2 regions of the Halomonas sp. DN3 genome follow, and region 1 is predicted to be linked to the other one. Evidence: predicted binding sites of a transcription regulator. Region 1 holds the regulator's gene; the other holds the start of a gene.
What was found. Region 1 encodes PhoB, which activates phosphate uptake and scavenging genes when phosphate is short. Its sites were predicted from a motif close to TGTCATANNNNTGTCANA; they were not measured.
Positions count from the first base shown of each region.

Region 1 (12,219 bases):
CTGGCAGAGCGCATCGAGCGGATGTCCGGCGGACGCATGAAGGTCAGGGTCCATGGTGCCGGCGAGATGGTACCGCCGATGGAGGTCTTTGACGCCGTGTCCCAGGGAACCGCCGAGATGGGCCACTCCGCTTCCTACTACTGGCGGGGCAAGGTCGCGGCTTCTCAGTTCTTTACCGCCGTGCCCTTCGGCATGACCACCACCGAGACCAACGCCTGGCTGTACTACGGCGGCGGCCAGGAGCTGTGGGACGAGCTCTACGCCGATCACAACCTCAAGCCTTTCGCGGTGGGTAACACCGGCACCCAGATGGCTGGCTGGTTCAAGAAGGAAATCAACTCGCTCGAGGATATGCAGGGCCTCAAGCTGCGTCTGCCAGGGCTCGCCGGCGAGGCGATGGCCGGGATCGGCGTGACCACCCTGACCATTCCGGGTAGCGAGATCTTCACCTCCCTGCAGACCGGCGTGCTCGATGCCGCCGACTGGGTGGGGCCCTACAATGATCTGGCCTTTGGTCTGCATCAGGTGGCGGACTACTACTACACCTCGGCCTGGAATGAACCCAGCGCGGTGCTGGAGGGCACGGTCAACCTGGATGCCTGGAATGCGCTGCCCGATGACCTCAAGGCGGTGGTCAACGAAGCCGCCAAGGCCTCCAACCTGGCCATGATCAGCGAATTTGCCTTCCGCAACGCCGAGGCCCTGGACGCCCTGGTCAACGAGCATGGCGTCAAGCTGCGCTCGTTTCCGGAGGAAGTACTGGCGGCCCTGCATGACTCCTCGCAGCAGGTACTGCAGAAGCAGGTCGACAACGACGAGGCGTCGGCGCGTATCTACGAGTCCTATCGCAATTTCCAGAGCCAGGTACGCAAGTTCTCTGATGTCGGTGAATTCGCCTACCTGAAGGCCCGCGATAGCGTGCTTGGCCAAGGCGAGTCCTGACGCCAGATAGGGTTTGAACGTGATGGCTCTGGCCCAGCGTCGGCGGGCCTGGCGAGGTGATGAAGGCTAGCGACGGAAAACCAGGCGCGCCGCGGGCGCGCCTCTCTTTCACTGGTCTCTCTCGAAGGCCTCGGTCAGGTATCGGATCGGACGCCGCGTATGCGACCGTTGTCATCCAGTGCCACCATCACATGGCGCGCCTCGGTGACCTTGTGCAGGTCGGCGTCTTCGGCGTCCTGGAGGGACCGGATCCAGACCTCCACGTCGATCTTGATGGAACTGTGGCCGATATCGCGCACCTCGGTGTAGACGCAGACCAGCGAGCCGACACGCACCGGGCACAGAAAGTCCATGCCTTCGATGGCGACGGTGGCGGTACGTCCCATCGCCTCGCGGCTGGCGGTCCATTCCGCGGCCTGATCCATCAGGCCCACCAGCCAACCTGCCGGGATATCGCCGTGGGCATTGGTATGCTGTCGTGTCGCGGCCAGCTGGAGCGTCAGCTGTCCCTTTGGCACGGGAACGTCATCGAGTTCTGTCATCATGGTGGGCGGCGCCTGGTCGTGGATGTTGTTGTGTCGTCATGGTACCCACCCGGGTCAGTCTTTCTCTACCGTTGGTGTCATGAAACGCCCAGGGGAGCGCATGTCTAGGTTGTCGCGTTGCATAGGTGCGCTCAAGCGCACGCTGTTGGCTCCCAGCCGGGGGCCGAGAACGCTGTCGATAGCGGTGTCGGGCGAAGCGCCGGCAGCGGTGTCGAGTGTGGCGCCGAGAGTGGCGTCAAGAGTGGCGTCGAGGCTGGTCTCGGGCCTGGTGCTTTCCGCCATGCTGGTGTCGGCGAAGGTTGCCGCCCATGACGTGGCCGGCTCTCTCGATGCGATTGGCTCGGATACCATGGCGGAGTTGATGCTGCGATGGGGCGAGCAGTTCGAAGAACAGCGACCGGGGGTCAGGCTGCAGCTTCAGGTGGCTGGTTCGGCCAGTGCACCGCCTGCCCTGATCGCCGGCACCACCCTGCTGGGCCCCATGTCCAGACCCATGCAGGAGGACGAGTCCGCGGCCTTTATCGAGCGCCATGGCTACGCGCCAACGCCGGTGGTGGTCGGCAAGGATGCCCTGGTGGTGGTGGTCAATCGCCACAACCCCTTGTCTCGACTGTCTCGAGCAGAGCTCGATGCGATCTTTTCCGACACCCTCGCGTGCGGTGCCAGCGAGAGCATCGAGCGCTGGCAGCAGCTGGGGCTCGAGCACCCGGGGGGCACCATCCACCTGTATGGCCGCAACGCGGTCTCCGGCACCCATGGATTGTTTCGTCGCCGCGCCCTGTGTGACGGCGAATTCAAGGTATCGGTCATGGTGTCGGCGGGCTCTGCCGCCGTGGTGGCCGCCGTGGGGGACGATCCCGCAGGCATCGGTTACGCCGGCCTGAATCACTTGAATGCGGACGTCAAGGCGGTAGCGATCGGCAACGCCGAAGACGGGATTCTTCCGCGCCGACAATCGCTGCGAAGCGGCGGCTATCCGTTGTCACGGGACCTGTTGATCTACGTCAATCGCCCCCCCGAGGGCGAGCTTCCCGACGTCGAACGGGCCTTTCTCGACATGGTGTTGTCACCCTCGGGCCAACGGGTGGTCAAGGAGCTTGGTTTCGTGGCGCTGCCGCCGTCTGTGCTGGCCGCTCAGCGACATGCCCTGGGGCTGGCTGAACTGCCACGGGACGGGCCTTGAGAGATGCCAGGCCCCGGTCGGGTTGTCATCTGGGTGTCATGAAGTTGTCGTAATCTTTCGCTATATACCGATGGCCCAAGATCAATGTCTGACCCTTCTCCGATAACCTCACTGCACCAGACGAGACAGCGACGTGACCGCCTGGCGACCATGCTGATCACGGCCGGAGGGGTTGGCGTGCTGTTGGCGGTGGTCGCCATTGCGGTATTTCTGCTGGTCGAGGTGCTGCCGCTGTTCTGGCCGGATGGCGCAAGCTTTCCGCTGGAGGCGCTGTGGTCTTCGCCAGACGTGAGCGGCGAGCCCGAATATCGCTGGCTGCCCCATCGGCTGGATGACGCCGCGGTGCCCCAGGCGAGCCTGGCCCCGCTGTTGTGGGGCACCCTGGAAGCGGCCGCCTGGGCGTTGGTGGTGGCGATTCCCCTGGCCCTGGGTGCTGCGGCGCACTCCAGCCTGTACATGTCTCCCGGCCTGCGCGCACGGCTCAAGCCGACGCTGGAGCTGATGGAGGCGATGCCCAGCGTGGTGCTGGGGTTTATCGCCGGTCTGGCGCTGGGGCCCTGGGTCGAACGTCACCTGGCGCAGTCGCTGTCGATTGTGGTGGTGCTGCCCGCGGCGGTGGTGCTGCTGGCGTTGGGCTACCGGTGGCTGCCCGATCGGCTGAAGACTGCCCTGACGTTACGCTGGGCGGCCCTGTGGTTGATACCCTGCCTGTTGCTGCTGGTGTGGCTGGCGATGAGCGTGGCGCCGATGTGGGAAGGATGGTGGTTCGATGGCGACCTGCGCCTGTGGGTCGAGGAGTCCTGGGGACTCGACGTGCAGGCACGCAACGCCTTGATCGTCGGGCTGGCCATGGGCTTTGCCGTGATTCCCGGCATCTACGCGCTTGCCGAGGATGCGCTGAGCGATGTGCCTCGGGAGTTGGCCGAAGGCGCCCAGGCCATGGGCGCGACCCGCTGGCAGACGCTCACCCGGGTGATGCTGCCGGTGGCGCTGCCCGGTGTCTTTTCGGCGATCATGATCGGCGCCGGGCGCGCCGTGGGCGAGACCATGATCGTGCTGATGGCCAGCGGCAACAGCGCGCTGATGACGGCGAGCCCGCTGGATGGCTTGAGGTCGCTGGCCTCGAGCATCGCCATCGAACTGCCGGAAGCGGCACCCGGGGGCAGTCACTATCGGCTGCTGCTGCTGGCGGCGCTGGCCCTGTTTGCCTTCACCTTTCTGGTCAACACCCTGGCCGAGGTGGTGCGCGCCCGCCTGAAGCGTCGTTTTACCCGGCGTAAGGGGGACGCATGAAGATTCCCGGCCACACCGCGGTGGGCATGCCCGGCAAGCGGCGCACCCGAGAGGGCCCCTGGGCCTGGTTGGCAGCGGCCTCGGTGGCGCTGTCGCTGATCATGCTGGGGGCCTTGCTGGTGCTCTTGAGCGTCAAGGGCCTGGCCAATTTCTGGCCAGCGACGGTCCACCAGTTGACCCTGAAGAGCGGTGAGATGGTGATAGGGGTTCCCCTGGAGACCCGCGAACTGCCCTCCGGGCAGGGGCTGGAGCGGCGCTATCTGACCGCCAATCGTGATGACGGCGGTGGCATCTGGCGGTGGCTCGCCAATGACCAGATCACCGAAGACACCACGCCGGAGGATCTGGTGGTGCTGGAGCGGCGCCACTGGGGCACCTTTCTGGGGCGTCTGGTGGCCTTGCAGTCGGGTGATCAGCGCTTGACCGGTCCGGATGCCTGGACGGTGCTCGAGTCTCGGCTGGAGGAGATCAATGCCCTGCGCGACGAACGTCGGCGTCTGACCCACGACGAGATATTACCGCTGATCCGCAGCATGGAAGACCAGGATGGCCACCGCTCGGAGGATCGACGTCTGGCCGACCTGCAGCGCCGGGCCAGTGAGCTTCAGCAGCGCATGCAGGGTGACCTGGTGGTGCTCGAGAATGGTCAGGGGCGCCGTCAGGAACAAGCCCTTGCCGAGATACTCGAGGCCTGGCGCCCCAACGCCATGGCCTGGCATGAAAAACTCGGCCACTGGGTGCGGGAGCTGTGGCAGTTTCTGTCCCAGGGGCCACGCGACGCCAATACCGCTGGTGGCGTCTGGCCGGCGATCTTCGGCACCATCCTGATGGTGCTGTTGATGTCGATTCTGGTCACGCCCTTCGGGGTGTTGGCGGCGGTCTATCTCAATGAGGTCGCCCACCAGGGTCGATTGACCCGACTGGTCCGGATCGGCGTGCGCAATCTGGCCGGGGTGCCGTCCATCGTCTACGGCGTGTTCGGACTTGGGGTCTTCGTCTATGGCATCGGCGGCAGCATCGATCGCTGGTTCTTTGAATCGACGCTGCCCTCGCCGACCTTCGGCACCGGCGGACTGCTGTGGGCCTCGCTGACCCTGGCGCTGTTGACCTTGCCGGTGGTGATCGTGGCCACCGAAGAAGGTCTGTCGCGGATCCCGCTGCACCAGCGTGAAGGCGCCCTGGCGCTTGGGGCCACGCGCTTCGAGACCTTGACGCGGGTGGTGCTGCCGATGGCCACGCCGGCGATGCTGACCGGCCTGATCCTGGCGGTGGCCCGGGCCGCCGGTGAGGTGGCGCCGCTGATGCTGGTCGGGGTCGCCAAGCTGGCGCCACAGGTGCCGCTGGACGGGGAGTTCCCCTTCCTCCACCTTGAAAGGAAGTTCATGCACCTGGGGTATCACATCTATGACGCGGCCTTTCACTCCAGCGATGTCCAGGCGGCGATGCCGCTGGTGTATGCCACAGCGCTACTGCTGGTCACGGTGATTCTGGTGCTTAACCTGACTGCAATATTCATGCGTCACTATTTGCGTAAGCGTCATGGTGCCCCGGTGCGCCGATGATGCAGGGAGAGGCAATGTCCATCGATGGCGAGCTGCCCAAGCGTCAGCTGGCCCAGGCAAGACTGGGAAATCGACGCGGGGCGGTCATGGAGTTTTCCGCGGCCGATACCTGCCTGGATATCCAGGGTTTGACCCTGGCCTATGGCGGCAAGACGGCGCTCAAGGATCTGACCCTGCGCATTCCACGCCATCGGGTCACGGCCTTTATCGGGCCGTCGGGCTGCGGCAAGTCGACGCTGTTGCGCGCCTTGAATCGCCTGCACGACCTCAATGAGGACGTCAGTCGTCACGGCCAGATTCATCTGGACGGCCACGATATCCATGACCCCAGGGTGGCGGTGGCCGAGCTCAGGCGTCGGGTGGGCATGGTGTTTCAGGCACCGAACCCCTTCCCCATGTCGATCTACGACAACGTCGCCTTTGGCCTGCGTCTGCAGGGAGGCTTGAGCAAGCGCCGCATCGACGATGTGGTCGAATGGGCACTGAAGTCGGCGGCGCTGTGGGACGAGGTCAAGGGGCGTCTACGGGCATCGGCCTGGTCGCTCTCGGGAGGCCAGCAGCAGCGTCTGGTCATCGCCCGGACCCTGGCGGTGGAACCTGAGGTGCTGTTGCTCGACGAGCCGGCCTCGGCCCTGGATCCGATCTCGACGCTGAAGATCGAGGAGCTGATTCGCACACTCAAGCCGCATCTGACCCTGGTGCTGGTGACCCACAACATGCAGCAGGCGGCGCGGGTGTCGGACTATACGGCGTTTTTGCACAACGGTGAGCTGGTGGAGTACGGCCCGACCGACACCCTGTTCACGCATCCGCGCCTGAGGCGCACCGAAAACTACATCACTGGACGCATGGTGGGCTAGCGTCCCGTTCCATGCTTCTTCAGGAGACCTTCATGGATATCACCAGCGATACCCACAGCCAGCACATCTCGAGGCAGTTCAATCATGAGCTCGAGGAACTCAAGACCCACCTGATGGCCATGGGTGGCCTGGTGGAAAAGCAGGTGCAGGATGCCGTCAGTTCGTTGCTCGACGCCGACTCTGCACTGGCCTCTCGTGTGGTCGACAACGACCGCGCGGTCAATGACATGCAGGTCAAGATCGACGACGAGTGCACCCGCGTGCTGGCACGCCGTCAGCCGGCGGCCTCTGACCTGCGACTGGTACTGGCGGTGATTCGTGCGGCGTCGGATCTCGAGCGCATCGGTGACGAAGCCAGCAAGATCGCGCGCAACGCCATCGAACTGGTCGACGGCAACAACGGCACCCGCGGCTTCGTCGAGGTGCGCAATATCAGCGAGCACGTGCGTCACATGATGCGTGACGCCCTGACCTCCTTCGCGCGTTTCGACACCGAACTGGCGATGCAGGTGGTGCAGGAAGACGAGCGGGTCGACAGCGAGTATCAGAGCGCCATGCGCTCGCTGATGACCTTCATGATGGAGGATGCGCGTTCGATCTCTCCGGTACTGGGCATCATGTGGATCCTGCGCGCGCTGGAGCGTGTCGGCGATCACGCCAACAACCTGGCCGAGTACGTCATCTATCTGGTCAAGGGCCTGGATATCCGTCACATCGACCCTGACGACCTCAACCAGGAACTGCTCGACGACAGCAGCACGTCTTGACCTCGACGCCCTGAGCGGCGTCAATAGGCCGGCCCCGTCAGGGTCGTTGCCTGCACTCTGAGCATCGGGCCATCGTCGAGACGATGGCCCGATGTCGTTGGGGCACTGTCATCTTCAGCCACTGCCAAGGATCGATGTCATGCTGAATGCCCTCGAGGCGGTCCGCCGCGGAACCCGCCTGGTCTATAGCCAGGGCCTGCGTCGTTATGTGTTTCTTCCCATTCTGGTCAACCTGCTGGTCTACGCCGGCATGCTCAGCTACGTGCTCGGTGAGTTCGGTGGCTGGCTCGATAGCTGGATGGCCATGGTGCCGAGCTGGCTGGAATGGCTCGACTGGCTGATCTGGCCGTTGTTCGTGGTCAGCCTCGTGCTGATCGTGTTCTTCAGCTTTACCCTGGTCACCCACCTGATCGCCGCCCCCTTCTACGGCTTCCTGGCGGCCCGGGCCGAGGTCGAGCTGACCGGCCGCGAGCCCATCGATGATCGTGGCTGGCTCAAGACCGGTCTCGACGCCCTGGGCAGGGAGCTGTTGAAGCTGGCCTATATCCTGCCGCGCATGATCGGGCTGTTTATCCTGAGCTGGATTCCGGTGGTCAACCTGATCGCGCCGCTGTTATGGGCGGCCTTCAGCGCCTGGGTCATGGCGATCACCTACCTCGACTACCCGATGGACAACAACAAGGTCAGCTTCGCCGATATGCGCAAGCGCCTGTCGGCGCGCTGGTGGCCGAGTCTCAGCTTCGGTGGCCTGGTGACCTTGATCACCTGGATCCCGCTGGCCAACCTGTTTCTGATCCCCGGAGCCGTGGCCGGTGCGGTGCTGATGTGGGATCAGCACTATCGGCAGTTGCCGGTGGTTCGGCGTTGAGAGGCACTGTCGGCGCTGTTGTTGGTTGTAAGGCGTTGAGCAGCAGTTTGAGCACCGCTATTGGCGCTGTTGTTGGTTGTAAGGCGTTGAGCAGCAGTTTGAGCACTGCTATCGGCGCTGTTGTTGGTTGTAAGGCGTTGAGAAGCACTGTCGGCGCTGTCGATGAACGTACGGCGTCAAAAGGGGATAGCAGGGAGTGGCCATGACGGCGCTGTTGCCAAGTCTTTTGCTCTATATCGCGGCGGCGCTGGCCGAGATCGCCGGTTGCTTTGCGGTGTGGCGCTGGTGGCGAGATGACGCCTCGGCATGGTGGCTGCTGCCCGCGGTGGCGAGTCTGGTGGCCTTCGCCTGGCTGCTCAGTCAGACCGATGCCGACTACGCCGGGCGTGCCTTTGCCGCCTACGGGGGCGTCTACATCGTGGCGTCGCTGGGCTGGCTGTGGTGGGTCGAGCAGCGCCTGCCGGATCGCTGGGACCTGATCGGGGGAGTGCTGTGTCTGGTGGGTGCCGCGGTCATCCTGCTGGGGCCCAGGAGCTGATGGGAGCACGCCCTGTTCGTTCTGGCGGGGCCTAGGCGCTGTCCGAAAAGTCGACGAGCGCAGGCACTTTTCAGACAAGCCCTAGTGCACAGCGCCGGCGCGGCCGAGCGCCACTGGGTCGGCCGCTGCCAGCCGGCTCGAGGGAAAGATGCAGCGGAAGGTTGCGCCCTCGCCGAGTCGGGAGTCGATATCCAGGCGTGCCTCGTGGCGCAGCAGCACATGCTTGACGATGGCAAGCCCCAGGCCGGTACCACCGGTGGCGGTGCTGCGGCCCTTGTCGACCCGGTAGAAGCGTTCGGTAAGGCGTGGCAGGTGCCTCGGATCGATGCCTTCGCCGTCGTCTTCCACCTCGAGGCAGGCGCCTTCGCCGTAGGCACGCCAGCGTAGCGTGATATGGGCGCCGTCACCGGCGTAGCGCACCGCATTGAAGGCCAGGTTGGAGACCGCGCTGTGCATCTCCTTCTCGCTGCCGGTGAGACTGCGCGATTCTTCGACGACGACCTCGATCTGCTGGCGGCCGCCTGACAACGCCTCGGCGTCGCGCTTGACCGCCTGCAGCAGGGTGGTGGGGTCGAGGCGAACGTGATCGCTGCCGCCCTGGTCGTTCTCGAGTCGTGACAGCAGCAGCAGGTCGTTGACCAGATTCTGCATGCGGCGCGTCTGGCTCTGCATCTGGGCGACCCCCTTGCCCAGCCGCTCCGGCAGCATGCCGGCCATGTCGCTGTAGGTCTCCAGGTAGCCGGTGAGCACGGTCAACGGCGTGCGCAGCTCGTGGGAGACGTTGGCGACGAAGTCGCGGCGCATCTGTTCCAGGCGATGCAGACGGGTGATATCGCGGGCCATGACCAGGCGTTCATCGTCACCGTACAGGGTGATCTGGAACTGCAGGATCATGTTCTCGTCGATGGGGGAGGGCAGGCTCAGCGGTTCGCGGTAGTCACGGGCATTGAAGTAGCCGACGAAGCGCGGGTCGCGCAGCAGGTTGGTGATGTGCTGGCCGCGGTCCAGCGCCGGCTTCAGGCCGAGCATGCGCTCGGCAGAGCTGTTCCACCACTCCAGGTCGCCGTGGCGATCGAGCATCACCACGCTGTCGCGCATCGCCTCGGACGATTCCTGGATACGCTGCAGGGTCGAGCGCAGGCGGCGCTGGGTGATCCGCTGGCCTTTCTGGTAGCGATAGAGGCGATCGAACAGCTCGCCCCACAGGCCACTGGCGGTGGGAGGTTCCTGCTGGGGGCGGTGGGTCAGCCAGTCGTGCATCGCGTGCAGGTTGCGCAGGTGATAGCTGAGCCCAAGCGCCAGGCCCAGGCCGATGCCTACGCTGGACAGCGAGAAGGGCCAGCCCAGCAAGGCGCCGAGACCCACCAGCACGGCCAGGCGCCAGACTTCTCGTCTCCACAGACGACCCACGTCAGTTCTCGGCTCCGTTCACCTCATCCCTCCTGGTGCTGCGTTGCGTCGATGGCTCGCTCAGACCTTGGCCGAAAAGCGATAACCGGTACCGCGTACGGTCTGGATCAGTTGCTGATGGGGTTCCCCCAGGGCCTTGCGCAGGCGGCGGATATGCACGTCGACGGTACGTTCTTCCACGTAGACGTTGCCACCCCAGACCTGATCGAGCAACTGGCCACGGGTGTAGGCGCGCTCCTGGTGGGTCATGAAGAACTGCAGCAGGCGATATTCGGTGGGGCCCATGTCCAGTGACTTGCCGTCGACGCTGACGCGATGGCTGACCGGGTCGAGCTTGAGGCCTTCCACCTCCACCGGGTCCTCGACGCCCCGCGGAGTGGCGCGGCGCAGCACTGCCTTGAGTCTGGCCACCAGTTCTCGCGGCGAGAATGGCTTGGTGATGTAGTCGTCCGCGCCGGCTTCGAGGCCCTGGATCTTGTTGTCCTCCTCACCTTTGGCGGTGAGCAGGATGATCGGCAGCTCTGCGGTGGTTTCCTCGCGCTTGAGCCGGCGGGCCAGTTCGATGCCGCTGGTGCCCGGCATCATCCAGTCCAGCAGCAGCAGGTCTGGCTGGTCATCGACGATGATGGCGTGGGCGGCCTGAGCATTGTCCGCCTCGAGCACCCGGTAGTCGGCCATTTCCAGCGCCACCGCGATCATTTCGCGGATCGGGGCTTCGTCATCGACGATCAGTACGGTCTTGGCGGTCATCCCGGGAGCCTCTTGGTCAGGGTCTTACACTCGACGGTGACAAATGACACCACGTCAATGTGACAATTAGATGACATTGTATCCATTGTCGAGCGACCGAGACGGGCATTTCCCTCACCCGAGGGAGGGATAGAGGCTCAGTCCGAGTCCGGCGAACAGCAATAGGCCCGACCAGTGGTTGTTGAGAAAGGCCTGGAAGCAACGGTCGCGGTCACGGCTCTTGATCAGCCGCTGCTGGTGGACAAAGGTCGCGCCCATGGCCAGCCAGCCGAGCCAGAAGAAGCCGCCCAGCGCCAGCAGGCTGCCGGCCCAGGCCAGCAGCCCCAGGGTAGCCAGCTGCAATAGCGCAATGATGCGGGTATCCCAGCGACCGAACAGTACCGCGGTGGACTTGATGCCGATCTTGAGGTCGTCGTCGCGGTCGACCATGGCGTATTCGGTGTCGTAGGCCACCGTCCACAGCACGTTGGCGGTAAACAGCAGCCAGGCGACCATCGGGACTTCGCCGAGCACCGCGCCGAAGGCCATCGGAATGGCCCAGGAGAAGGCCGCGCCCAGCACTACCTGGGGGAAGTGGGTGTAGCGCTTCATGAAGGGATAGCTGGCGGCCAGCACCGCTCCGATCAACGACAGCCACACGGTAAAGCCGTTGGTCAGCCAGACCAGCGCGAAGGCCGATCCCAGCAGACACACGAACAGCACCTTGGCCTCCCGCTCACTGATGCGGCCGGTAGCCAGCGGTCGGTTCCTGGTGCGTTTGACGTGGCCATCGAAGTGGCGATCGGCGTAGTCGTTGACCACGCAGCCCGCCGCTCGCATCAGGTAGACGCCGGCGACGAAGATCAGCAGGGTGTCACGGGCCGGAATGCCCTCGGAGGCCACCCACAGCGCCCACAGGGTCGGCCACATCAACAGCCAGGTACCGATGGGGCGATCCAGACGCATCAGCGCCAGAAAGTCGGGAATTCGGTTCAGGTATCCAGGGGGACGCAGCAGCGAACGATCCATCGGTCTCTCTCATGCTCTGGCGCAGGTCAGGCGAAAATAAGGCGTAAGTCGGGCAACAGACGCTCCTCGGAGAAACATCGCCGAGAAGCCTTGGCGCAGCCTAGCGCGAGCCGACGGCCATGACCAGCAAGGCGAGCCCAGCCAGGCTCGACCGGCACGACAAGACCAGCAGGCCATCATCATCCGTACAGGGCTTCGGCGGGCTACCGTCAGCCCACGCCATGGTTGGCGCCTCGGTGTCCGAAGCGGGCGACAACAGGGAGTCAGCCGGTGGCAGAGGCCGGCAGCGACAACGCCCGGCCCATGGCCGGCATAAAGCTCTCCTGCACCAGCAGCACCCAGCCGCTGTGACGAAATACCGAGCGGCGTTGCCACAGCCCGGTATAGCCGTGGATCGGCCGCGTGATGTGGCTGATCTGAATGGCGCTGCGCTCGAGATCGGGCTGGCGAAACAGCCAGCTGCCGAGAGAGGTCTCGCCGAGGCCTTCGAAGG
Region 1 is NZ_CP099965.1:4,826,064-4,838,282, reverse strand. Features, by position in the region: gene NKF27_RS20905 (TRAP transporter substrate-binding protein) at 1-942, shown strand, start outside; gene NKF27_RS20900 (acyl-CoA thioesterase) at 1,077-1,484, opposite strand; gene NKF27_RS20895 (PstS family phosphate ABC transporter substrate-binding protein) at 1,729-2,670, shown strand; gene NKF27_RS20890 (ABC transporter permease subunit) at 2,821-3,963, shown strand; gene pstA (phosphate ABC transporter permease PstA) at 3,960-5,525, shown strand; gene pstB (phosphate ABC transporter ATP-binding protein PstB) at 5,612-6,385, shown strand; gene phoU (phosphate signaling complex protein PhoU) at 6,418-7,152, shown strand; gene cysZ (sulfate transporter CysZ) at 7,292-8,020, shown strand; gene NKF27_RS20865 (YnfA family protein) at 8,223-8,558, shown strand; gene phoR (phosphate regulon sensor histidine kinase PhoR) at 8,640-9,968, opposite strand; gene phoB (phosphate regulon transcriptional regulator PhoB) at 10,029-10,718, opposite strand; gene ubiA (4-hydroxybenzoate octaprenyltransferase) at 10,833-11,726, opposite strand; gene NKF27_RS20845 (chorismate lyase) at 11,990-12,219, opposite strand, start outside.

Region 2 (12,219 bases), 560 kb from region 1:
TAGTGACCGCGACAGGCGTCCATCTCGAGCCCCATGCGCGCCACGATCTCGCCATACTCGCCCTGATGGGGCCCCGACACATCCTTGAGCGCACTGGGCGGAAAGATCACCGGACACTTGTTGATGTGCACCACCTTCAGCGGAATCCGGCTTTCGCCCTCAGCCAGGTCGTCATTGCTGACGAATACCCGAGCACGAATCTCCTGGGGCGAGAGACTGAGCATGTCGGCAGGGTCCAGCGACAGGTCGTAGACGATGACGCCGTTGGGATTGGTCGGGTGTTCGGCCAGGGGCATCACCAGAGAGCCGCAGGCACGGCTGGCCGGATAGCGCCGGGAGATATGCACCACCGGCTTGCGCTGGGTCGTATCCAGGCGTTTACGCACCTCACGCTTGGCCCTGAGCGACAGCAGGTAGTCGAACAGGTTGGCATTGGCGCCACGCAACAGTCGCGCCAGGGCGATGGTAGCGCGTACATCGGCCAGGGCGTCGTGGGCGCCGGCATGCTCGATGCCGTTGGCCGCGGTCAGGTCTTCCAGGCGAAAGCTGGGACTGCCGTCCTCGCGCCTTGGCCACTCGATGCCCTCTGGCCTCAAGGCGTGAAAGGCGCGCACCACGTCGATCAGATCCCAGCGCGAATTGCCGTTCTGCCACTCCCGTGCATAGGGGTCGATCAGGTTGCGGTAAAACAGGTGACGACTGACCTCATCGTCGAAGCGCAGGCTGTTGTAGCCCACCGCACAGGTCCCGGCGACGCTCATCTCGTCGACGATGGCGCCGGCGAACTCGGCTTCGGGCACACCGTTGCGCCTCGCCTGCTGGGGCGTAATACCGGTGATCAGGCAGGCCATGGGGTGCGGCAAGGCATCATCGGCGGGCTTGCAGAACAGCTCCACCGGCTCGCCAATCTCGTTGAACTCGGCGTCGGTACGGATGGCCGCGAACTGCGAGGGACGATCGCGCCGAGGATCGGCACCAAAGGTCTCGTAGTCGTGCCACAGAAAGGTCAGCGGAGCGGCTTTCGGCTGCGCCATGGGATTGCGGTCTCCACGCGTACGTCAAAGGCCCGTCAGCCTAGCACAGGCCAACGCCGGGCTCAGCCTGCACGATCACAGGTCGAGTCCGGCGCGGGAAGGAAATACACGAAAGACGCCCAAGGGGCGTCATCTTGATGGCTGGCATTGTCGATATCGCACCGGCGATGTGGCATCGACGATATCACGACGTTCAAGCAACACCAGGCGCTGCATCAACTGCTGCGCGGCAGGGTCACGTTGAGCTCGAGCACCGAGCAGTTGTCCTCGCTGTCCAGCGACATATTGATGGCATCGTCGTCCACCTCGACATAGCGGCGGATGACCTCAAGCAACTCCTTCTCCAGCATCGGCAGGAAGTCAGGCTGTCCCCGCTGGCTACGCTGGTGCGCCACGATGATCTGCAGCCGCTCCTTGGCGACAGACGCGGACTTCTTGCGTTCGCGCTTCAGGAAATCGAGTAGTTTCACCGGCGACCTCCTCCTCCGAACATGCGGCTCAGCAGGCTTTTCTTCTGATACTCGTGGAAGCGCAAGGGCACCTCCTCTCCGATCAGGCGGCTGACCGTATCCATATAGGCCTGGCCAGCGTCACTGCTGTCGTCGTGGGTGACCGGGACCCCCTGGTTGGAGGCTCTCAGCACGGCCTCGGACTCGGGAATCAAACCTACCAGGTTGATGGCCAGGATCTCGCGAATGTCCTCGAGATTCAGCATGTCTCCCTGGTCGACCCGTCCGGGGTTGTAGCGGGTGATCAGCAGGTGCTCCTTGATCGGGTCCTTGCCCTGCTCGGCCCGCCGGGTCTTCGATGACAACAGCCCAAGGATACGGTCGGAGTCACGCACCGAAGACACCTCGGGGTTGGTCACCACGATGGCTTCGTCGGCGAAGTACATGGCCAGCTGGGCACCACGTTCGATACCGGCGGGTGAATCGCACAGTATGTAGTCGAAGTCCTTGGTCAGGGTGTCCAGCACCTTCTCGACGCCCTCCTGGGTCAAGGCATCCTTGTCCCGAGTCTGGGAGGCAGGAAGGATATGCAGGTTGTCCACACGCTTGTCACGGATCAGCGCCTGGTTCAGCCCGGCCTCGCCCTGGATGACGTTGACCAGGTCGTAGACCACACGGCGCTCGCAGCCCATGATCAAGTCGAGGTTCCGTAGACCGACATCGAAGTCGATCACTACCGTCTTGTTGCCTCTGAGTGCCAGCCCGGTGGCAATGGCTGCCGCACTGGTTGTCTTGCCGACCCCGCCTTTACCGGAGGTCACAACGATGATCTTGGCCAAGTGTCGCATCCTGTCGTCGTAAAGTTGTTGGTCCTGTGTGGTCACCGCAGTGACCAGGCACGGCCTTATAAAAATCGCTGTCCCGCGCTAAAGCGCCCGCTGATGCGGCAACGCCCCGCTGAAGGCGCTTCACAAGCCCGGCTGAAGGCTCACTTCAACGCGGTGATCCCCAACTGATCGTCCGTCAGCACGACCTGGACGGAGGAGCCGAGCAGCTGGGGGTCGATATCTTCGAGACGCTTGTAGTTGCCCGCCACCGACAACAGCTCCGCATGCAGCTCACGGCAGAAGATGCCTGCCTGGTGGTCGCCGTGAATGCCAGCGAGGGCACGCCCCCTGAGGGCACCGTAGACGTGGACATTGCCCGCCGCCAGCACCTCGGCCCCGGCATTGACCGCACCGATCACGGTCAGGTCGCCGTCGGGAGCGGTGATCTGCTGGCCGGAACGCACGGTGCCACGAAAGATACGTCCGCCATGAGGCGCGTCAGCCTCCACTTCCTCGACCACGGTGACGTCTTCGTCTTCCTGCACCGGAACGCTTTCCAGGGTGCGCGCACGGGCGGCATCCTGGGGGGGGAACCAGCCAAGTCCGAGCGCCCAGGCGGACTGCTTGACCGGATCTGCACCACCACGCACCGCTACCGGCAGCAGCTTGTGCGCCCGGCACACCGCACAGATACGTTCCAGGGCCAGGTGAGGTTCGTCGAGCTTCTCGACGCTGAGCACCACCGGGGTGTGCTGAAAGAAGGCTGGCGACTGCGAGAGCTTGCCCGCGAGCTGATCGCGAATTTCCTCGGGATCCGCACTGGAAAGCTCCATCACCGTCATGGGCAGCATCCCACCCTTGAACGTAAACGCCATGCTGTCCCTGTCCACTTTGAGGCTCATTGCCGAACTCCACGTCGGGTGTTGGTCGGGGGATGATCTCAAGCTAAGTCAGAGCCCCCGGTCCTGCAACCGATCATAAGCCTCAATTGTCCTCCTGTCAGTGTCTCCAATCAGCCACAGCCCTGCGCTGAGGCCTTTTCTGATGGTGGCGCGCATGCTTAGATAAACTTTCTATCTCGACGCCCGGCTTTGCCTGGCGCAATAACAAGATGGTGAAGCCGTTTCGCCACCTTTCTTTATTTCTTTGCAGGAAGCCCCATGCCCGGACTCCTCCGCCGCCTTTTCTCGCCACGCTGGCGACATCCCGATCCACAGGTCCGACGCGACGCCGCCGAACGGCTCGACCCCCAGAGCCAACGCGAGGCCCTCGAGACCCTGGTCCAGGACACCGAGCCCGACGTCCGTCTCGCCGCGGCGAGACGCCTGGACGACCCACAGCGACTGCTGCAGCTGCGCGTTGAGGGTAAAGGATCACGCGAGCTGGATCGTCAGCTCATCGCGCTGCTGATCGGTCGCCAGGGCGGCATCGAACTTGGCCGCCGCCAGCAGATCGTCGAGTCCCTGGACGACGCGGCGATGCTCGAGGAGATCGCCCTCCAGGGCGATAACCAGCAGCTGCGACTCGCCGCCCTGGCCAGGCTCGATGACGAGGCCGCCCTGATTCGCCAGGCCTGCGACAACGGCATCGCCGCCGTACGTCACGCCGCCGCCGAGCGGGTCACCTCCGAGGAAGGTCTCAAGCAGCTGGCCCAGGCGGCCCGCCGGGATCGCCACGTGGTGCGCGACGCAAAGGAACGCCTGGGTCGACTGCGCGCCGACGCCGACGCCGTGGAACAGGCTCGGGAACGACGCGAGCAACTGCTGGCCAGTCTCGAGCAGCACGCCCGCGCCACCTGGGAGCCTCTCTACGCTGGGCGCTTCCGCCATCTGGAGCGCGAGTGGTCTCGACTGGCGGATCTGCCCGACGCCGGGCAGGAGCAGCGCTACCAGGAGGCCAGCCTGCGCTGTCGCAAGGTGATTCACGATCACGAGGCCCAGGAACACGCCCTGCGTGCCGACCGACAGCGCCGCGAGCAGGCCGACCAGGACCGAGAGGCACTGGTCATGGCGCTGGAAGAAAGCCTGGCCGCGCTCTATCAGGGCGAATATGTCGGTGAACAGGACCTTGCCAGCCTGCGCGCTCAGAAGCAGTTGATGGCCAACCGCTGGCAGGCACTGTCCGAGATCCACCTGGCCGACGACGGCCTGCGCCAGCGCTACGACAAGGCCTTGAAGAACTACGACGCCATCAACCAGGCCCACCAGCGCCTGGTCGAGCGCGCCCTGCCGCTGGAGGAAGCCATCAGGGCCGGCGACGAGGCTGCGCTCAAGCAGCTGGTGAGCGACTGCAAGTGGCCCGAAGGTCTGCCGCCAGACCCGCGGCTCGAACGTGCGCGACACCATCTCCGCCTGGAGAAGGATCTTTCCGGGGACGAACCATCGGAGTCCCAGCTCACACGCTTCGATGAGGAACTGGATCGTCTCGAGGCGCTGCTCGACGAGGGTACCTTCAAGGGAGCGAGCCGCTTGCACCAGCGGCTTCGCCACCTCGCCGATCAGCTGCCGTCCTCGGCCGGTGCCCAGCAGTCTCGACTCAAGCGCCTCGGCGCACGACTCGCCGAACTGCGCGACTGGCGCGGCTTCGTCGCCGGTCCCAAGCGCGAGCAACTGTGCCAGGCCATCGAGGCCCTGGAGCAGGACGCCACCCTCACCGACCGTGACCGTGACCGTGACCGCCGCCATCGCCAGCTGGTCAAGGAGTGGAAGGCATTGGGCGACGCCGCGGCCAACCGCGAGCAGTCCGAGCGCTTTCGGGCAACCTCCGAACGTATTCGCGAGTCGCTCAAGGCCTGGCGTGAACAACAACAGCGCCTGCGCGAGGCCAACCTGGCAGAACGCGAAGCGCTGTGCGAGCAGATCGAGGCCCTTCTGGAGCAGCCCGCCGCCCAGGCCGACCCCGACGCGCTGCGCGAGATCCGCGACCAGGCCAGGGAACAGTGGCGCCGCACCGCCCCTGTCCCGCGCGATCACGCAGAGGCCATCGGACGACGCTTCGGCCGCATCCGGCACCAGTTGCAGGCGCTGATCGATCGCCGCGCCAACGAGATCGCCGACGCCAAGCGTGAGGTGATCGACCAGGCCCGAGCGCTGGTCGATGCACGACTGCCGGCACGCCAGCGAGCCGACCAGGCCAAGGCACTGCAACAGCGCTGGCGCGAACTGGGGCGCGCGCCCAAGGGCGAGGAGCAGACCCTGTGGCGAGAATTCCGCCAACTATGCGACCAGATCTTCGCCCAGCGTGACGCCGAGCGCGATGATCGTGCCCAGCGTGCTCGCGAGCGCCTGGAACAGATGCAGGCCCTGATCGACCGCATCGATGCCTGGCAACCCGCGGCAAGCAGCGAGGCCGACTGGCTGGACAAGGCGGTGGATGAGGCCAGCGCGCTGGAACCGCTACCATCGGGCCGGCGCACCGAAGGCATGCGCAAGCGCTGGGCCGGCATCGTACGGGCTCGGCGCGAGCGCCTGGAACGGCTCTCCGTGGCAGAAGTCGTCGGTCGTTGGCGCGAGGTCAAACCCCTGATTCTCGAGCACCTTGAGGCCGACGATGACTGCCTCGCCGGTCGCCTCTGCAGTGATGTGGAGATTCCTGCCGCGTTATCGTTGCCGCCGGCGCTGAAACAGGCCCACGCACAGCGCAACGCCGCACGACGCGATCCTGCTCCAGCGGAGGAAGTCGCCGAGCGTCTGGCACGACTGCGGGTGCACCTGGCGCTCCTGGCGGGCCATCCGATCGGCCACCAGGACGAGCCACTGCGCCTGGCGATCCAGGTCGACCGCCTCAACGATAGCCTTGGCCAGGCGCCGAGCCGGGAAGACGAGCTGATCTCGGTACTGTGCGGGCTGCTGGCCACCGGTCCAGTGTCGCGCCAGCAGTGGGAGCGCGAGGTACAGGAGCTCGACGCCCTGCTGGATGGGCTGAGTCAACTGCCACCACCCTGAGCGATGCACGGCTTGCCGTGCCTCCCCCCCTCTTTCAGCCCCTGAAAACCACGATGCGAGGCCTTTTGGCCTCGCATCGTGGTTTCTGGCGAAATGTACATCGCCGAGCCTCGTGAGCCCGGCGCGACGTCTGTCAGCCCATGAACTGACCGCCATTGATGTCGATATTGGCACCGGTGATAAAACCGTTGTCCTTGCTGGCCAGGAAATTGACCAGGCGGCCGATCTCTTCCGGCGTGCCGTACCGCTTCATCGGGATGGTCTCGCGAATGGCCTCGCGCACCTTCTCCGGAATCTTCATGATCATGTCGGTGGCGATATAGCCAGGCGAGATGGTGTTGACGGTGATGCCCTTGGTCGCAGTTTCCTGCGCCAGCGCCATGGTCAGACCGTGCATGCCGGCCTTGGCGGCGGAATAGTTCACCTGGCCGAACTGCCCCTTGCGGCCGTTGATGGACGAAATATTGATGATCCGTCCGTAGCCCTGCTCCAGCATGCTCTCGATCACGCTGCGGCAGGTATTGAAGACGCTGTTGAGGTTGGTGTCGATGACCACGTTCCACTGGTCCGCCGACATCTTCTTCAAGGTGCCATCCTTGGTGATACCGGCACAGTTGACCAGCACTGCGATCGGCCCATGCTGGTCCTCGATCGCCTTGACGCCATTCTGGCAGGCCTCGAAATCGGTCAGATCGATGCCGGCGATGTCGATATTGTCATAGCCATCCGACTTCTGGGTCTCCAGCCAGGTCTTGGCCTTGTCAGGATTGTTGTAACCGGCCACTACCTGATAGCCGGCATCCGCCAGTTCGCGACAGATTGAGCTTCCGATACCACCAGTACCACCGGTGACCCACGCGACGGGCTTTTGCTGAGTCATAGACGACCTCCCTGATTGTCCTTCACGCCGCCGCTTGGCGACGGCACTTGTTGTTGCAAGCATGTATAGCAGTGGATGCTCTGGTGCTGCGCATTCGCGCAACCAGCAACCTCGGGCCCAGAGCGATCGCGGGTGGCCTCCTGCCACTGCGACGCCCAGCCCCACCTGCCTACCTCGGCAGGCCTTCGTCGTGGTACTGCGTCGAATCAACGTCCACAACGACTATCCACCAGGCTAGCGTCTAGCACTGACATTTGCATGACAGCCCCTCCAGTATGGACCACAGCGCCCGAACGGCACGACCCATCACACCCGAAATCGCACAGGGTTGACGCAGCCAGAATTATCCGTATACTGCGTCCTCGTTGATGCGGGGTGGAGCAGTCTGGTAGCTCGTCGGGCTCATAACCCGAAGGTCATCGGTTCAAATCCGGTCCCCGCTACCAAATACGAAAACGAGGCAGTCCTTCGGGACTGCCTCGTTTTTTTGTTGGCTGTCCGGTGCTGGCCGAGGCCAGCGCTTCGCCACCAGACGCCGTTGCGGCATCGCTGTACTACGAAGCCCGCCCCCTGATTAAATCTTAATTTTTCTGTGCCAATTCGATATTTTTTGGCGCTTCCGTGTCCCCGGATTAACCATCCACCCCTCCTTCTTTCGTCGAAGAGCTGACCTCGATCAACCCGAGTCGGTCAAGAATCGACCGTCGACAGCGACCTGATCTTCGACGTCGACCGCAGCAATATTCAGCAGGTGCTGGAGCTGTCCCTGCACATCCCGGTTCTGGCGGCCTGCAGCCCCCCCTGGTACGAGCCCTGCAAGCATCTGATGCCGGTGCTGGAAGTCTCCATCACCGCGCGGACGGTATGAAACGTCCAACGACTGAGGGCCAGCTCATTTCGCGTGGGCCATCCGCGAGCCAGCACAACCGCCGTCACGCCTACTACAGAAGGCGCGCTTCTCCTGGCCAGGCCGCTCGGAGCGGGAGCCATCATGGGCAGGAGCGTTGCTTTACGCCATTTTACGGCTAATCTGATAAATTATAGGAATTCAGATAAAAGCTGGTAAAGCCATGATCTACTTTCCCAGGCATCAGCTGGCCGCTGACATGGCGGACGCCGTGAGGGGGCACACCCTCTTCAGCGACGCGCCTAATGGCCTGTTCCTTGCCGCCCCTCGCAGGACCGGCAAGACCACTTTCCTGCGCAACGACCTGCTGCCCACGCTGGAGACACAAGGCGTCGAGGTGGTCTATGTCGACCTCTGGTCGGATCAGCAGCGCGACCCCGCCCTGCTGATTCAGGCTGCCATTCAGGAAGCCATGGCCCCGCACCGCCCCGCCATCGAGAAGCTGGCAGCACGGTGGGGCATCAGCAAGGTAGGGCTCGGACAATGGATCCAGCTCGATGCCACCCCCACAGACAACGGGGTCGCCTCCCTCCCTGAGGCACTACGCCTGCTCATCGAGGCCGGGGGCAGGCCAGTTGCCCTGGTGATTGATGAGGCCCAGCAAGCGGTAACCACCGACGCTGGCAACACCCTCATGGCCGCCCTGAAGTCGGCGCGGGACCAGCTCAATTCGCCCGACCACATCCAGCTGATGCTGGTCATGTCGGGGTCCGATCGCGACAAGCTGCTTCGGCTGGTCAACAGCCATTCTGCCCCCTTCTACGGATCACAGATCCAGCAGATGCCGCTGCTCGGCAAGGCTTTTATCGAGCACATCGCCGATCTCATCGAGCGCCAGCAGCCAGCGCAGGCTCCGGTGGACACGGACATGCTGCTGCAGGCATTCACGGCTTATGGGTTTCGTCCCCAGTTGTTCATGGAGGCACTCGGCCAAGCGATGAGCCCCCTGGCCGCGGATGAAAACCGATTCGAGCAGCGGCTTGTGTCACTCGCACAGGCGCGACAGCGAGATGTCGAGCAGGACATGGCGAGTGACTACCTCGGCCTGGACCCCGTCCAGCAGGCGGTCCTATGGCGAATGCTCGAGATGAGAGAAGGGTTCCGTCCGTACAATGCCGAATCGCTGGCCTTCTATCAGCGGATCACCGGCAAGTCGGTTTCTGCACAGAAAGCTCAACGAGCCTTGGAAAGTTTGCGGGAACGCACCCCACCCCTTGCGTGGAAATCGAGCCGGGGTGAATACGCCGTGGAAGATGCAGCCATGACCAAGTGGTTCCGATCCCTGTTCGACGCAGGCCGCTGGCCGCCCGGAGCCGATGAATAATCCGCAGCTGCGGGTGTCCAGCCTCGAACATCGCGAGCGCCTCGACAATACAGCCTGCGTATCGGCAGGTGCCTTGAAGTCGGTGGCCGTCGCCCGCATCTTTAGGGCAATTCACTTTTGACAAGGTTGTGTCCCATGCCCATCGTCGACCCTCGTACAGGCGAACCTCTGAGCAGCGATCCGAGCAGCGAACCCGCCCAGGGTGCCGCCGCGGCGTCCCAGGGGCCGGCCGACAGCGACCTGATCTTCGACGTCGACCGCAGCAACATTCAGCAGGTGCTGGAGCTGTCCATGCGCATCCCGGTGCTGCTGGACTGCTGGGCCCCCTGGTGCGAGCCCTGCAAGAACCTGATGCCGGTGCTGGAAAAGCTGACCCGCGAGTACGCCGGCACCTTCCTGCTGGCCAAGCTCAACATCGACGACAACCAAGACATCGCCGGCCAGCTCGGCGTACGCTCGGTACCCGACGTCAAGTTGATCAGCCAGGGCGGTCTGGTGGACCACTTCCAGGGCGCCTTGCCGGAAAAGGAAATTCGCGAGTGGCTGGGCCGCTACTTCCCGGCCCCGGAAGATGCTCCGGCAAGCCCCGAAGAACAGGCCGAGCAGGCCCTGGCGGCGGGCGACACCGCCACCGCGCTGGAGATCCTGCAGCAGCTGACACAGCAGTACCCCGACCACCTGGCCTACCAGATCCAGATGGCCCGAGTGCTGGTGGCGGAAGGTCGCAATGATGAAGCGCGCGCCCTGCTCGACGCGCTACCTCCAGAAGACCGCGACGGTCCCGAGGCCCGCGGCGTTCGTGCCAGCATCGAGTTCGGCGAAGAAGCGCCCGACGCCGAGACCCTGGCCGCCCTGGAGGGGCGTGACGACAGCGAGGCCAACTATCTGCGAGCGCTGCGCCAGGTCGCCGATGGTGACTACGAATCCGGCCTGGAAGGATTGCTGGCGGTGATGAAGCGCGACCGTGCCTACGGTGACGATCTAGCGCGCAAGACCCTGCTGCGGGTGTTCGACGCCCTCGGCGCCGATCACCCTCTGACGGTGAGCTACCGCCGCAAGCTGTTCGCCCTGCTCTACTGAGTGGATCGAATCCAGGCGCACGCGAAGACTGAGGCGATCGAACCGTCGAGCGCATTGCCGCTCATCGCGTCAGCATGAAAACGGGGCCCCTTCGAGGGCCCCGTTTGCGTTGTCGAGGAGATATTGCGCCATCGCCACTCAGCCGCCAAGCACCGGATCCAGACGCGTCAACGCCTCGTCAAGCTGGGTGGCCGTGGTGCCGAAATTGAGCCGCGCAAAGCCCGGCCAGCCGAAGTCGGCGCCATCCGACAGCGCGACCCCGGCTTGCTCGAGCAATGCCTTGGCCGGCGACTCCTCGCCACCCAGGGTCGACTGGCGCAGATCGAGCCAGGCCAGATAGGTCGACTCGGGGGCGCTGAAGCCCACGCCGGGCCAGCCAGCGACGCGCTCGACCAGCGTCTGGCGGTGGCCACGCAGTACCGTCAACAACTCCTGGCGCCAGGGCTCGCCGTGGCGATAGGCGGCCTCAGCCGCCACCAGCCCGAGCACATTGGCGTCCGGCATCAATCCCTTGGCGGTATCACGAAAGCGCTTTCTCAGGCCGGCGTCGGGGCAAATCGCGCAGGCAGCGGTCAGCCCAGCCAGATTGAAGGTCTTGGACGGCGCCCACAGGGTGATGATGCGATCGGCCAGCGCCGGGAAGGCGGCGGCCAGGGGCTGGTGGCGCGCTCCTTCGTCGAGCAGCAGGTCGCAGTGCAGCTCGTCTGAGACCACGATCAACCGATGACGCTCGACCAGTTCGGCGAGTCCTTCGAGCTCTTCGCGGCGCCAGGCTCGTCCGGTGGGGTTGTGGGGCTGGCACCACAACAGCAGCCGGGTCCGCTCGGTGATCGCCGCCTCCAGCGCCTCGAGGTCCAGCGTCCAGGGCTCGCCCGGCGCCTGGGGCGGGCGCATGGCTGCCTGCTGGGGCTGGCGCCCGGTGCGCCTGGCCACCTGCAAGAACGGCGGATAGATAGGCGTCACCGTCAGCACCCCATCGCCAGGCTCGGTAAAGGCCAGGCTCGCCAGGTGCAACGCCGGTACCACCCCCGGCAGCCAGTGCTGCCAGCGGGCCTCGATGTCCCAGCCATAGTGGCTGGCACTCCAGTCGATCAGCGTCTGTTCCAGACTTTCCGCCACCAGACCGTAGCCAAAGACGCCGTGATCGATGCGCGCCGACAGCGCCTCGACCACCGCCTCGGGCGAGCGGAAGTCCATGTCCGCGACCCACAGCGGCAGGACGTCATCACCGTGGCGGTGCCACTTCTGTGACGGCCAATGTGGTGAACGATCATCACCGCGGGGCTGTCGTCGATCGATCGGCGTGGCAAAATCGGGTTTCATGGTCATCTCCCTGACGATGGCTGGTCGGTTGCCAGGATACCCTGGCCAAGCACTTGAAGGACGCTTCCCCCATGACAAGCACCATGCCGCATCACGGATTCTTCGCCAAGGTATGCCGAGGAATGCCTGCCCTGATCGGCCAGTGGCTGGCGCTTGGACGCGGCGACCCCGATCGCCTGGCGCTGATCCTGGCAGAAACCGCCCGGGTCGCCGGCCTCGGCGACCCGGGAGAGACCCCGGACGGCGCCACACTGGAGCGCTGGGCCGCCGCCGACAACGACGAGATCCCACCCCACTGGGCGGTGCGTACCGCGCTGTTCCTGCTGGTCCAGATGCCTGCCCGGCCGACACCCGGCGATGAGACCGAGGCCTGCGCCTGGGCCTACTGCTGGCTGCGCAATCGCGCCTTCGACAGCCGCGACGCCGCCGTCGACGCCCTGCCGGAACACCT
Region 2 is NZ_CP099965.1:497,827-510,045, reverse strand. Features, by position in the region: gene sbcB (exodeoxyribonuclease I) at 1-1,034, opposite strand, end outside; gene minE (cell division topological specificity factor MinE) at 1,250-1,504, opposite strand; gene minD (septum site-determining protein MinD) at 1,501-2,322, opposite strand; gene minC (septum site-determining protein MinC) at 2,472-3,212, opposite strand; gene NKF27_RS02320 (DUF349 domain-containing protein) at 3,471-6,254, shown strand; gene phbB (acetoacetyl-CoA reductase) at 6,388-7,134, opposite strand; tRNA gene NKF27_RS02310 (tRNA-Met) at 7,504-7,580, shown strand; gene NKF27_RS02305 (AAA family ATPase) at 8,205-9,365, shown strand; gene NKF27_RS02300 (co-chaperone YbbN) at 9,501-10,445, shown strand; gene NKF27_RS02295 (MalY/PatB family protein) at 10,584-11,768, opposite strand; gene NKF27_RS02290 (hypothetical protein) at 11,852-12,219, shown strand, end outside.
Region 2: a site for PhoB is predicted at 7,381-7,398, ahead of phbB (acetoacetyl-CoA reductase). Genes of this name have one in related genera too.